Regions from separate parts of the Pseudoalteromonas espejiana DSM 9414 genome, predicted to be linked through region 2. Evidence: riboswitches for the same ligand, from Rfam matches in the RefSeq annotation. Region 2 holds a riboswitch; the other holds the start of a gene.

Region 1 (7,566 bases), 300 kb from region 2:
ACCATCGCCAATAACAAGTATGTTAGCCATAAGGGGTCTTTTTTCGAGGAGTAAAAATAGTTCTTAATAAAAAATACGTTGCAGCGCCAGCAAAGTCAGCTAAAAAGTCACCCAGTGATGCTTGTCTGTAGGGAAGGGCGTCTTGCATTATTTCAATAGCCGCGCCGTACCCTGCGAGTAGCAAAATTTGCGTATAAAGCGGTAGTTTAAATGCTTTATCCATAATAATGGCGAGTACGAAAAAAATGCCAAAGTGAGCAACTTTATCAACATGCGGAAATAAGTTAGCTACACCGCCTTTTATCTCTTTAGCAAATAAAAAGGTAAAAGCCACAATGCTAATTAAAAAAACTGCCTGATAAACACGCCGTGTCACGTTAAATCCTAAAACCGCTTAAAAAAGAAACCGCAGTATATCAAACTAAATTAGTATCGCACCTGAACAACTGGCAGAAAAATGTAAAGATTTATAATTTTAGCGTTATAATCGGCGCATAAATTTAGATTTAATAGTTAGGAGAACCCTATGCCTTCATTTGATATCGTATCTGAAGTAGAAATGAACGAAGCTAAAAATGCAGTAGATAACGCAAACCGTGAGCTTGAAACGCGCTTTGATTTTAGAGGTGTTGACGCATCAATTGAGCTTAACGACAAAACAATTAAGCTTAAAGCCGAAGCCGATCAGCAGGTAATGCAGTTGTTTGATATTTTAGCGAATAAGATTTCTAAGCGTGGCATGGATGTAGCCAGCCTTGATTTACAAGATATTACCCGCGCTGGTAAAAATGTATTTCGTAATGTTGCGCTTAAGCAAGGTATTGAAAAAGATATGGCAAAAAAAGTAGTTAAAGCCATTAAAGATTCAAAAGTTAAAGTGCAAGCTGCTATTCAAGGTGAAGAAGTTCGCGTAACAGGTAAAAAGCGTGACGACTTACAAGCGGCTATGCAAGTAGTGCGTAGCGCTGAGCTTGGTCAGCCATTTCAGTTTAAAAACTTTCGCGATTAATAAAAATATAGCGATTGCTTCTTAACAGCTTAATTTAAAAGCGTGGTTAGCAAATCTAGTAGCTACGCTTTTAAGCAAATTATTTACCTAAAGCTCTTACACCTGCCAATGTTTGGATAATGGTAGGTAAAAAATACCTTATTAGTTTTTTACTACTTTAAATAGTTATTTCAGCCTTTTAAATCCTACCTGTGACACGGCTTTTTATATTTAGTCTATTCTTAATATTAGTTTATTTAATATTACATAATAAAGGCGTTAAATGTATAAGCACCTTGTTTTTATAATTATTATTACTTGTAGCAAATTTGCTTTTGCCAAGCCAATTAATGTAGATGTGTTGGTAGAAGATGGTTATTTCCCAATAATTATCAATGCCGAAAAACAGCAGGGGCTAGCGCCTGAATTTGTCAAAATTTTAAACGAATCCCAAAGCGACTACAATTTTGTACTTAATTCATTACCTGTGAAAAGGCTTAAAAAGTGGGTCGAGTGGGGGGAGTTCGACATGCTTTTTTTAATGGCTTTGCAATGGCTGCCAGAGACAGCGAGAAGCTCTTTAAAACAAACTCACTTTTACGTAATTGCTAAAAATGAGCTTTATACTTTATTAGAAAATTCTAATGAGCAAGCATATTTTGATAACCTAAATACGTTAACAAAAGCAGGTGTACTTGGTTACTCGTATCGCTTTGCTAATTTTAATACCGACGCGCAGTATTTAAGTGAAGAGCACCAAGTAAGTTTGACCATTGATGAGTTTAATGTTGTTAAAATGCTGCTATTAAAACGTGCTGATGTTGGTGTGTTAAACAATATTGCCTACCAATATTTTAAAAAGAATAATATTTTTAATATGGACTTACTTTACAAAAGTAATAAACCAGACGCTATTTACGACACCCATTTTTTGGTTAATCCTAAACGCAGTAAAATTACAGAAAATCAAATGGATGAGCTATTAAATTCCCCCACCATAAAGCCGAAAATAAAAGCATTGCTGAGCGCATATGGTGTAACTTCAAGCTTTACTGAAAATAAATAATTGGATTTTTAGCTATATAGACGTCCGTTGACATTTGTAAACAAACTGCTCACAATAATGGCCTATTTTCAAGGTGCTTGCTTAATACGGTGTATTGGTTTTAAGGTATTGAAACTAACGGCAAGATAATCGGGAAGTTGGTGCGTTATCATGATGATTACAATCCCAACACTGCCCCCGCAACGGTAAAGTATTAATACTTATTTTAGTATTTACTGAGTCCGGAGACCGGCCTTGATGCAATCTTACATACTTAAATCTTTGCGGTGGGCAAGGGTAGGGAACATCATGCTAAATAAAACAATTCTTGGCGTTGCAATATCTGCTGCGTTGTCTTTTTCTGTATCTGCTGCAGATAACTCAATTGAAAAAATTACCGTTACTGCTAATAAATTCGAACAATCAATAAATAACGTGTTAGCAAGCGTTAATGTGATTGAACGTAGTGAAATTGAAGCAAGCAAAGTACGTGATTTACCAACACTGTTAAGCACTCAAGTTGGTTTTCAAATTAACCCTAATGGTGGCTTTGGGCAAACGTCGGGTGTATCACTGCGTGGTACAGGCTCGGGCGATACATTAATTTTGATTGATGGCGTACGCACAGGCTCCGCAACGCTTGGTCAAAAAGCGCTAAGCAATGTACCTCTAAATAGTATTGAACGTATTGAAATAGTGAAAGGGTCGCGTGCTGCTGTCTATGGCTCAGACGCGCTTGCAGGTGTAATTAACATAATTACCCGTGAAGCTGATAATTTATCGCTTGATGCTACGTTTGGCTCAAATGCTTATCAAAATTATCAACTTGCAGGTTCTGTTAAATCGGGCGATGTTATCTCAGCATTTAATGCAGGCTTTGAAAAAACAGATGGTTTTGATGCGCTTCAAGGTGTAGCACCAGATGACGATGGCTATGAAAATAAAAACCTAGGTTTTAAAGTAAACTACAGTGACGAGCACTACGGCGACTTTAAATTACTAGGCCAGTACAGTGAAGGTTTTGCTGACTACGATAGCAGCTTTAGCCCAGCGTCAAGCACTGTAGAGACAGGGGATTTTAAAAACTACCAGTTATCAGCAGGCTGGAGTAAAAATTATAAAAATCAGTCTCATAGCATCGATGTTGCGTTTGCTACCGATGACTCAGACAGCACTTACGTAGACTCTTTTACTGGCAATTCATTAACCAGTACGTTTATTACCAAGCGTTCGCAACTTGACTACACTGGGCAATACCAAGTATCTCCACAGCTTAATTTCAGTGGTGGTGTTAACTGGTATAACGATGATGTGTCGAATAGCTCACAAGAGTTTGTTGAAGATAGCCGAGATGTACTGGCTGTTTTTGTTGGTGCTTATTACGATGCCGATAATGTACTGGCTAATTTAACCGTTCGCCAAGATGATGACGAACAGTTTGGTGATGAAACAACTTATACTGCTGCAGCGGGTTACCATTTATCTGAAAGTGCTACATTTAGAATCAGCCAAAGCACAGGCTTTAAAGCGCCTACCTTTAACGATTTATATTACCCCAATTTTGGCAATCCTGATTTACAACCAGAAAAATCAGTAAATCGTGAATTGGGCTTAAATGTTAATTTCGATATAGCAAAAGTAGACTTTGCACTATTTAGAAACGACATTGAAGACAAAATTGATTACGACGAAAACTTTGCATTAGCTAATATTAGCGAAGCTCGTTATGAAGGGGTTGAGTTTAGCCTTACACAGCAAATTTTAGGATTCGATAGCCACTTTAACTTTGTTTATTTAAGTGCTGAAAATAAAGAAACAGGAGACGAGCTACGTAACGTTGCAAAACGTACCGTTAACTGGGAAATTGCAAAGAAGTTTGGCAACTTTGACGCACGTGTTGATATGCAGTACCGTAGCGATCGCCAAGGAGCTGTAACGCGTTTGGGTTCTTACACACTTTGGAACATTGCAGGTAACTACCAAGTAAATAAACACATTGGAGTATCACTACGTGTAGAAAACTTATTTGATAGAGACTACAACGTTGTTGATTCTAGATCTGATTTTACAACAGGTGAAGTGTATTACTACAATACCCCTGAGCGACGCTTTTTTGCCGGCGCCAGCTATCAGTTTTAATTATTATAGAAATGCATAAAAGACAAAAGCCCGATTTTAATCGGGCTTTTTTAATGTGCGTTAAATTTATCTACTCAGTTAAGAACTCTTTAAATAGCATTTCAAACTTTTGTAATTTAGGGGCTATTAAAATACTGCAGTAACCTTGCTCAGGGTTTTCATTGTAGTAATTTTGATGGTAGTGCTCACCGGGGTAGTACAAAGACGCAGGGCTTAGTTCTGTTACAATTGGCTCACTAACATGGCTTTGTAGCTCGGTAATTATAGCTTGTGTTTTTTGCTGCTGCTCTTTTGAGTGATGATACACAACGCTCCGATATTGAGTGCCAATATCATTACCTTGTCGGTTTAGCTGCGTAGCATCGTGCAAGGTGAAAAACATAACAAGCAGTGTTTCAAAGCTTATTTGTGTAGAGTCAAATTCTAGTTGAACAACCTCAGCATGGCCTGTAGTGCCTGAACAAACTGATTTATACGTTGGGTTGTCGGTATTGCCCCCGGTATAACCTGAGCTAACACTCAATACACCTTTAACACGTCTAAATGCGGCATCTATACACCAAAAGCAGCCGCCACCAAATGTTGCTAGTTGTTTTGTTGAGCTCATAGGTATTCCTAATAAAGTATATGGAGTTTAACAGGAGCATAAATTGTATGCGCCGTAACAACAAGTACGGCGCATAGCTAAACTAAGTTCAGTTTAGTTAGAGCTCTTCTATTGGTTTCTCTTGCGCTTGTTTATCAAGCTTTTGTTGTAAAAACTCAGGTGATTGCGTATTACGAGCAAGGGCATAGTAGGCAGCTGGCACTACATAAAGCGTAAGCAAGGTAGATACTATAACGCCTGTAAATACGACAACACCAATAACCATACGGCTTTCAGCGCCAGGGCCCGAAGCAAGTACTAAGGGGACCGCGCTCATTACTGTAGTAAGCGAAGTCATTATAATTGGGCGCAAGCGCTGAGTTGCGGCTTGTAAAATAGCTTCACCAAACTCAACCCCTTTATCACGTAATTGATTAGTAAATTCGACTATTAAAATACCGTTTTTAGCACTCAAACCTATGAGCATAACAATACCAATTTGGCTGTAAATATTGAGCGTAAGGCCTGTGGCCCATAGGCCAAACATAGCGCCCATTAAGCCAAGCGGAACTGTTAACATAATCACAAATGGGTGCATAAAGCTTTCAAATTGTGCCGCTAAAACTAAAAACGTGACCGTAAGCGCTAATATAAATACGTAGGTCATGGCTGATGCGCCTTCGTAAAATAATTGCGACTCACCTTTATAATCTACAGCGCCGTCAATATCATTTTCCTCAGCGGCTACTGTATTTAAAAAGTTAAGGGCTTGCTCAAGTGTATACCCATCGGCAAGGTTGGCGCTTAAAGTGATTGCTCGCATGCGGTTGTAGCGGTTTAAGCGCGATGCTGTAGCTTCTTCTTTTAAGCTAATTAAGCTATCTAATGGAACTAGCTCACCGCTGCGCGATTTAAGGTAAATATTTGATATATCAGTAGGGTTAGTAAAGTCTTGCTTAGTCCCTTTTAAAATTACATCGTATTCTTCACCGCGGTCAATAAACGTTGTTACGCGGCGCTGGCCCAGCATGGTTTCAAGCGTTGTGCCAACATCGGAAACTGATACGCCTAAATCGGCAGCTTTGTTTTTATCTATGCTTACTAAAAATTGTGGAAAGGTTTCTTTGTAGTCGTGATCAATTCTTACTAAGCCTGGGTTTTTCTCAGCACGCTTAATGATACGATCGCGCCAATCAGCAAGCTGCTCGTAGTCGTTTCCTTGTAATACAAATTCTATAGGGCGAGAAGAGCCGCCGCCGCCAATACCACGGCGCATAATAGCAAAGGCACGTACATCGGTTACCTCGGTCATTTTAGCGCTTATTTCGTCCATTACTTCCCAGGTAGAACGTTTTCGTTCATCCCAATCAGCCATACCCACAATTGCAACGCCGCCACTGCCGCCCCAACCAGGCACTCGCACTAACACACGGCTTAATTCGCCGGCTTCTGAGTAAGGTAGAAGTCGTTCTTCTATTTTTGCCATATTGGCTGCGTTATTTTCATAACTTGCCCCTTCGGGGCCGCTCATCATGATAAAAAATGTACCGCGGTCTTCTTTTGGTGTTAGTTCTGAAGGCACCTGTAAAAACAACGAGTAGCTGACAAAGCCTGTCAATAATAAACTTATCATTAGGCCCCATTTACGGGTCATATTTGATGTAAGTGAGTGTCTGTAGCTTTGCTCAACTTTACTAAAAACGCGGTCCATCCATTGGCTAAATTTGCTTTCTTTTTCTGAGGCTTTTAAAACCTTTGAGCACAATGCAGGTGACAGTGTTAACGCTGTAATACTTGAGAAAAATACAGCTGCACTTACCGCCATAGCAAACTCGGTAAATAGTGCGCCTATCCGGCCATCCATAAATACCAATGGCACAAACACAGAAATAAGCACAAGCGTTGTCGCTATAATGGCAAAGCCTACTTCGCGGGCACCTCTAAAGGCTGCAAGTAATGGCGGCTCACCAAGTTCTATACGACGGTGAATATTTTCAAGCATAACAATGGCATCATCAACCACTAAACCAATTGCTAAAACAAGGGCCAATAAAGTTAATAAATTAATTGAATAACCCATAGCAAGTAAAAACATAAAACTGCCCACAAGTGCTACCGGTACGGTAACAGCAGGAATTAGTGTGGCGCGGATATTTCCTAAGAAAATATAAATAATAAGTACCACAAGGCCCATTGAAATGGCGAGTGTGCTGTATACTTCGTTGATAGATTCTTTAATAAAAATTGATGAGTCGTAGCTGTCTTGAATGGTGGTACCTTGGGGTAGGTTACGCTTTATTTTTTCAAGCTCATTTCGGGCGTTATCCACCACTGTTAATGTATTTGCTTTTGCTTGTTTTACAATACCTAAACCAATCATGTTGCGGCCGTTACCACGAAACAAGCTTTCGTCATCGGCAGCTTCTAAGTGTACATCGGCTACCTCGCCTAGGCGCACTAAATAACCATCTTCACCACGCTTAATAACGAGGTTTTGAAAATCGCGTTGATCTTTGTAGCTTCGGGCTGTACGCACGGTAAAGTCGCGATCGATAGACTCAATTTCACCGGCTGGTAACTCTACGTTTTCACTGCGCAGGGTGTTTTCAATATCACTAGAGGTAATACCGCGAGCAGCCATAGCTTGGCGATTTAACCAAATTTTCATGGCGTATTGGCGCTCTCCACCAATACGTACGTTTGATACACCATCAACCACGGCTAACCGGTCAACAATAAAACGTTGTGCGTAATCGCTCAATTGTAACGAGTTCATGGTTTCACTGTTTAATACAAACCACACAATAG
Region 2 (7,566 bases):
CACTAATTATTTGCACAAAGCTTCATCAATAAATCACAACCTCGTAACATTAATGTCACTTTTTTATTCTATTTTAGCTAGGCCTGTGGTATAGGTATTCTTGAGGTCAATAAAATCAATAGGAGAAGTACATGGATAGCCTAAATGATGTAGTCGAGATATTAGAAGGTCCTGATACAACGAGAAAAACCTCTCAAAAAAATAAAAAAAGAAAATGGCGTGAAATAGAAGCAATAAAAGATAAACAGCGCTTACGTAAAGAACTACAGGAGTTAAACTTTTTTACAGACAGTATTAATGTTGAAGAGTTAGATTTTTAATATTAATACACATCAACTAATCAAAAGGCTTTCACGTATGAAAGCCTTTTTTAATGCATTACTTTTAAACCTGCCAATTAATGCGCTTATTACCCTGAGATTGTAATAACTCATTAGTTTGTGAAAAGTGCTTACAGCCAAAAAAGCCTCGGTGCGCAGAAAGCGGAGACGGATGCGGCCCTTTTAAAACATGATGTTGTTCGCTGTTTATGCTTTTACCTTTTTTTTGCGCATGTGCGCCCCATAAAATAAACACCACGCCTTGGCAGTGCTTGTTTATATGCGCAATGACGTTATCGGTAAATTGCTCCCAGCCTAAGTGTTTATGTGAATGAGCTTGCCCTTGCTCAACAGTAAGTACCGTATTTAATAAAAATACGCCCTGCTCTGCCCAACTTTGTAAGTAGCCATGCTCAGGTATTGCAAAACCAGACATATCGGTTGCCAATTCCTTGTACATATTTTTAAGTGAAGGTGGCAACTTTTTAACCTCTGGCAATACTGAAAAACACAAGCCATGAGCTTGTCCTTCACCGTGGTATGGGTCTTGGCCTAAAATAACCACGCGAATGTTGTTAAGTTCTGTTGCATCAAAAGCACTAAATACTTGTGGCTCTGGCGGGTAAACAGCAACACCTTCTTCGCGGCGTTTTGCTACATACTCTAACGTTTGCTGCATGTAAGGCTGCTGTAATTCGTTTTTTAAAAAGGCTGACCAATCGCTCATTGTGTACTCTTAATCTGTTTACGTGATTCGTTTATTTTATCACACATATCGGCCAGTCCATCTAGCATACGCGGCGTAAATCTATGCAGTAAGTCGGCATTTACACTGATAAATTGTTTGTATTTCACAGCCGGAATTTCAGGCCATTTTTGCCAATTGACTGTAGGTTGAGGCGTGTCGGCTTTTTCATCTGGAATAATAATAATTTGCGGCTTATGTACAACGACATTTTCGATACTTATTTGCGGATAATCGGTAGGTGATTGTGCAAATACATTGTGTACATTGCAGGTTTCAATAAGTTGATTAATCCACGTGTTTTTATTTATTGTCATCATGGGCTCTGCCCATAATTGATAAAAAGCAGTGAGCGTTTTTTTACCTTGTTGGCGCAGCTTTATTGCCTCAAATTTATTAATGAAGTCATCAGCTACTTTATGACTTTGTTTAATGTGGCCTGTTAATTTACCTAGCGTTAGTAGCTCATCTGCAAGGGCCTTAATTGTGGTTGGATTACTTAAATGTACGTTTATTCCTAAGCGCTTTATTTGCTCTAAATCTTCACTTTGGTTTCCGCTTTTCCAAGCAATAACTAAATCAGGCTTTAGCATTAAAAGCTTTTCAAGAGAAATACCATAATAACCCCCAATGCGCTCAATACTTTTAGCCTCAGCTGGGTAATCGGCGTAATCAACCGTGCCAACTATATTGCTGCCTGCACCTATTGCGTATAAGTTCTCAACTATGTGCGGGGCAAGGGCCACAATGCGTAGCTTGTTAGGCTCAGTTACCTCACTAGCAACTGCATTACCAAATAAGCTAATAGCAAATGCGACTAAAATCGCTTTGTGCATTAGTAATCAAACCCTTCTAATGCTTTTATTCCTGAGTCAAACGCATGTTTTACATTACGTACTTCACTAACTGTGTCTGCAAGGTCTGTTAAGGTGCGATGCGCTGCGCGCCCAGTAATAATAACCGACTGCATAGGTGGGCGGTTATTAAGTGCATTAACTACTTCATCAAGGTCAATGTAACCGTAAGTCACCATATAGGTAAGTTCATCAAGTAATACTAAATCAATGCTGCTATCTGCAAGCATACGTTTAGACTCCTGCCAGGTGGCTTGCGCAGCAGCGGTGTCGGCCTCTTTATTTTGTGTATCCCATGTAAACCCTGTATTCATTACTGCAAATTCAACCCCTGCACCTTGTAATAAATTACGCTCGCCACACTCCCACGTGCCTTTAATAAATTGACATACTGCGGCTTTTTTACCATGGCCAACACAACGTGCAACCACACCAAAACCCGAGGTTGATTTACCTTTACCATTTCCTGTGATTACTTGGAATATACCTTTTACGTCTTGCGCGGCGGCAACACGGGCATCTACTTGCTCTTTTACTTTTTGCTGGCGTTGCTGGTGCTTATCGTTGCTTTTATCTGTCATTATTGTGTCCTTCATAAATCGATATAATTTGTTGTATGTTTAAGTGCGTCTCGCACATAGTGGCTAAGCGCTCTAACTGCTGTTCGCGGTGCTTAGCAATACTAATTGGCTTTATTACAGCCTCTGGTTTTACCCAGTTTAAAATTTGCGATGTGGCGTTGGCTTCATCAAATAAACCATGTAAATAAGTGCCTGCCACAGCATTATCGTCACTAATAAAGCCATCGTTTACAAACCCATTTGGGTGCTCATTAAAAATTAAAAATGGCTTTTTGAGTGCTGCGCCTTTACTAATACCTGCATGTATTTCGTAGCCACTACACGGTGTTTGTAAATCATTTAACTGCAGTGTTGCTGTTAATTTAGTGAGTACTTTTTGCGTGCTTAAAGTAGTTTCAAAGTCACATAGGCTAAGCCCTTGGGCTTTTTTTAGCGATGACTCTACCCCTTCGGGGTCATAAACTGTATTTCCTAACATTTGCATGCCACCACAAATACCAAGTACTTTGCCGCCATAACGCAAGTGCTGCTTTATTTGTGTGTCCCAACCTTCGCCTTTTAAAAAGGCTAAGTCACCTAGTACGTTTTTACTACCAGGCAAAATGATCAGATCAACCGCGGGGATCGCTTGTGTGTGGCGTACATAGTTAATATTAATGTTGGGGTGCAAACGCAGTGCGTCAAAGTCGGTATGATTGCTAATATGAGGCAATAAAAGCACTGCAATGTTAATGGTGGCATTTGTCACTGTGTTATTTATTGCTACGGCGTCTTCAGCATCAAGGGCTAAATCGTGCAAGTAAGGAAGTACACCAAGCACTGGCTTATTTGTGTATTGCTCAAGCCAATCAAGCCCGCTTTGCAATAAACTTATATCGCCCCTAAAGCGGTTTATAACAAAGCCTTTTACGCGCGCTTGTTCTGATTCGCTTAATAGCGCTAATGTACCCACTAAATGTGCAAACACGCCGCCTTTATCAATGTCGGCAACAATTATGACAGGGCAATCTACCGCTTCTGCGTAGCCCATATTGGCTATATCGTTTTCACGTAGGTTAATTTCAGCTGGGCTGCCTGCGCCTTCAACAAGTAGTAGATCAAAGTTTTTAGCTAAGCGGTTATGCGAAGTTATTACGGCATTCATTGCCACTTTTTTATAGTCGTGATATTTGCCCGCTTCCATATTGCTAATGGCTTTACCATGAATAATAACTTGTGCGCCGGTATCGCTATTGGGTTTGAGTAATATGGGGTTAAAGTCGTTTAAAGGCTCCACTTTTGCAGCTATAGCTTGTAACGCCTGAGCACGGCCAATTTCGCCACCCTCTTTTGTTACTGCGCTATTTAATGCCATATTTTGCGGTTTAAAAGGCGCTACTTTTACACCTTGATTGGCAAACACTCTGCAAAGCGCGGCAACTAATGTGCTTTTACCCGCGTCTGATGTAGTGCCTTGTACCATTAAGGTTTTCATTAGCATTACACCTTTGATTTTCTAAAAAACAATAAACTTAAAAAAAACACACTGCCAATAGCAGCAGTAATAACACCTACAGGTAGCTCTTGGTTTTTTAATAATGAGCGTGAAAGTACATCTACCCACACCATAAAGGTGCCGCCTACTAAACTGGTAACCAATAATCCTGCTGTACTACCTTGGGATATAAAAAAGCGCACTATATGCGGCACCATTAAACCTACAAAGCCAATACCGCCACATAAAGCCACCAGCACTGCGGTAATTAACGAGCTTAGCACCAACATTAAAATTCTAAAACGGTGAACCCGCACGCCAAGTGTTGTTGCGCTTTCATCGCCCAATAACATAGCATTTAGCTGCCTTTTAAAGCTCAACATAAAGCTAATACACACCACAATAACTAAAAATGGTAACCATAGTGTGGCCCATTGCGCACGAGCAAAACTGCCTAGCGTCCAAAATAAAATAGCAGCAACGGCTTGTGGGTCGCTCCAATAAAGTAGCAAGCTGGTAAAAGCACTAAATAAAAACGACAGCGCAACACCTGCAAGCAACATAGACTCTACTTGTGCATTTTGCTGCCTACCAGCAATGAGTATTAATAGTCCCATAGCCAAAAGGCTACCTAAAAGTGCCGCCCCTGATAGCATAAATCCTGCGCTAATGCCTGCAACCGACATTATCACAACAACACCAAACGAGGCCCCCGACGATATGCCAAATAAATACGGATCGGCAAGCGGATTACGTGTCACGGTTTGCAAAATAAGCCCCGCAATAGCTAAACCGGCTCCAGCCATAAACGCAAGTAACGTGCGTGGCAGCCTTAACTCGTAAATAATACGTGCATTAAAAGAGCCTTCACCAGAGGATAAAATACCGGTTATTACATCGTTTATATTGGTTTCGGCCGCGCCAAAATTAAGTGCGCTAAATAAACTTAATATAGCGATTAGAAACGCAGTAATAAGTAAAGCTAATTGATTTTTTTTATTTACAGTCATGTTATTAATAACCATAAAAGTAAGTGATGTGAGGAATGCTACTCCCCGATTTTGATAATTGCGGGTGATGAGTTACTTGTGCGCAAACTTCAAAAACCTCGGCGAGCATATTTTCGCTAAGTACCTGCAAAGGCGTACCAGTATGCGTAATTTCGCCCTTTTTAATAACAACTAGTTCATCGCACATTGCAGCGGCAAGATTTAAATCATGAAATGACGCAAATACCGTTACACCTAGCGATTTAGCCAGCTCCATTACTTGTATTTGGTATTTAACGTCTAAATGGCTAGTTGGCTCGTCCATAATTAGCAGCTGCGGCTGCTGCACTATTGCGCGCGCAATTAGAGCGCGTTGCTTTTCGCCGCCAGAGAGCGACTCAAAACTTTGATTACACTGTTGCTCAAGCCCAACAGTGGCAATTGCTTGGGTAATTTTTTGTTTGTCACTTTGCGTTGTAGAGCTAAATAACGATTTATGAGGGGTAAGCCCAAGTGCAACTACATCATATAAAGAAAGGTTAAATTGAGAGGGCGTTTCCTGCAAAACTACAGCCACATGCTTGGCGTAATCTTCACTTTTGAGTTGCCATATATCTTGTTGATTAAAGGTGATTTTGCCTAACGTTGGCCTATTAAAGCGATATAAGCAACGTAACAAGCTCGACTTACCAGCCCCATTTGGGCCTATTAACCCAACAAACTTGCCTGACGGTATTTGCAAATTAATATTGTTTAAGATGCTTTTGTTGGCCGCCCTCCACGAAACATTTTCAACGTTTACTAGAGCCGCATTAGGCGCTGATTCAGTGTGCAATAGTGAGTCCTTGGTAGGCGTGCACTCACTAACAGCACAAAAATAGTGCATTAATAAAAATATGAGTAAACCCGCTCGTTAAAATTTATACCAACCAACTTAAATATAGAGCCAATTTAACGTTAATAAATTAACGTCTTAAATTTTTCTGCTATTTATGCTTATTAGTATTACTCGTTTGTATCTGACTTAAAGCAGTTTGCTAATTACAGTTACGGGAATAGTTGAGGACTTGCACCTCATTCCAAACGAAGCTCTATTATGGGCGGGTAAGTAAATAATTTAAAGCAAAAAAAACCGCGCTCAAAGGAGCGCGGTTAAAAAGGGAGTGTTTTAACCTTTGGTTAAAACTTGTATTCCATTCCTAGGCCTAAGTAATCTTGGTCAACATTGTTGTCCATATCAAAGCTTGAGTAAAAACCAAATACTTTGATGTTTTTATTAAACTTGTGATCAACACCTACAGAAATCGCTGTTTTATCTTCGCTATCGTCAAAGTCCATTGCTTGGTATTGTACTTTAAAGGTGTTTTTACCCATGCTGTAAGCTGCATTTAGTAAGTAACCGTCAGCTTCTGCACTGCCATCTACTTTTTCTTGCGTTTGGTACATTGCACCTAGTTTAAAGCTCTCAACTTTACCTTGGATTGACGCACGAACTACGTCGTAGCCGTTAACTTCGCTATCAGCCGCAACCGATGCGTATACCGCGCTCTTTTTAAGAGCTGAGTCGCCGTAAGTAACCGCCATTGAATAACCGTTGTCTGCATCTACATCGTCTTCAGCAATAAATGTAGCAAGTACTTTAAAGCCTTCGTATGTTTTAGAAGTGTAAGTGATTGAATCACCTAAACGGTTTTCACCTTTAAATACGTTTTTAATATCGCCTTCAAGGTCGTTAAATAAATCCATTTTACCTTGAGACTGCTTAAGTGCTGTATCGTTACGACCAACAACAACCTGACCATAAGCACCTTTTAAACCAACATATTGGTTACGTGCAGAAATGTTGTCGTCGTTATCGCCTTTTGAGTCAGCATCAGACACATCTACTTGAAACTCAAACTTATAAACTGCTTCTAAGCCATCTGTTATTTTTTCAGAACCTTTTAGGCCAAAGCGAGATGCGTTACTTTTAATTTCAGTGAAAGACCCTTCACCATCATCAGACGACTGCACAGTAACATTAGCTTTACCGTATACATCAACGTCTGCAAAAGCGTTGAAAGACAAACCACTTAATAAAGCGACACATAAGCTCGATTTTACAAATTTCATGCTATTTCCTCGATAATCACAAGACTAATTTTTAAAACAGCTGCAGTTTGTCACTGTTAAATGACAGATATATTACAAAGGAAACATTTTTGTCTTTTTATTTTAATAAAAGTGAATTAAATCTGAAAACAAAACGACATGAATATTTAATATACAAAACTGTACCTATTTGACTTTAATAAAATCATAGTTCGTATTTAGCTTTCATCAAGAAGGTGAAGTGTATTTATTTTTGGTAATAAATTAATAAGCGTCTCTATTAATTCTTTCTGATCGTTATCTCTATGGTATGCCACAAAAATATCACGCGAGGTGTGTTCTACATCTTTAATATGGAATAACTCACCTTTTTCGAGGTGCGACTCAACCAGAACTTCAGGAATAAATGCACTGCCACCACACTGTAGTATTAAATCCAGTGCAATACGTCCGGTGCTGGTTCTAAAGTAAGGCGGAGTTTTACCCGTAAATTGGCGCGCGTGCCAAAGTGA

The links. A riboswitch is a leader RNA that binds a small molecule or an ion and turns the genes downstream of it on or off. The one in region 2 is predicted to bind cobalamin.
Region 1: linked by a shared signal. The riboswitch ahead of PESP_RS04480 (TonB-dependent receptor domain-containing protein) and the one ahead of PESP_RS03025 (ABC transporter ATP-binding protein) in region 2 are both predicted to bind cobalamin.

The regions. Positions count from the first base shown of each region.
Region 1 is NZ_CP011028.1:972,333-979,898, forward strand. It holds gene PESP_RS04460 (ketopantoate reductase family protein) at 1-30, opposite strand, end outside; gene PESP_RS04465 (VanZ family protein) at 23-376, opposite strand; gene PESP_RS04470 (YajQ family cyclic di-GMP-binding protein) at 527-1,009, shown strand; gene PESP_RS04475 (ABC transporter substrate-binding protein) at 1,272-2,054, shown strand; cobalamin riboswitch at 2,141-2,305, shown strand; gene PESP_RS04480 (TonB-dependent receptor domain-containing protein) at 2,343-4,172, shown strand; gene msrA (peptide-methionine (S)-S-oxide reductase MsrA) at 4,243-4,779, opposite strand; gene PESP_RS04490 (efflux RND transporter permease subunit) at 4,877-7,566, opposite strand, start outside.
Region 2 is NZ_CP011028.1:672,147-679,712, reverse strand. It holds gene PESP_RS03055 (DUF3545 family protein) at 132-320, shown strand; gene ung (uracil-DNA glycosylase) at 385-1,047, opposite strand; gene PESP_RS03045 (cobalamin-binding protein) at 1,044-1,901, opposite strand; gene cobO (cob(I)yrinic acid a,c-diamide adenosyltransferase) at 1,901-2,500, opposite strand; gene PESP_RS03035 (cobyric acid synthase) at 2,490-3,974, opposite strand; gene PESP_RS03030 (FecCD family ABC transporter permease) at 3,980-4,984, opposite strand; gene PESP_RS03025 (ABC transporter ATP-binding protein) at 4,989-5,798, opposite strand; cobalamin riboswitch at 5,957-6,084, opposite strand; gene PESP_RS03020 (porin) at 6,143-7,075, opposite strand; gene PESP_RS03015 (LysR family transcriptional regulator) at 7,273-7,566, opposite strand, start outside.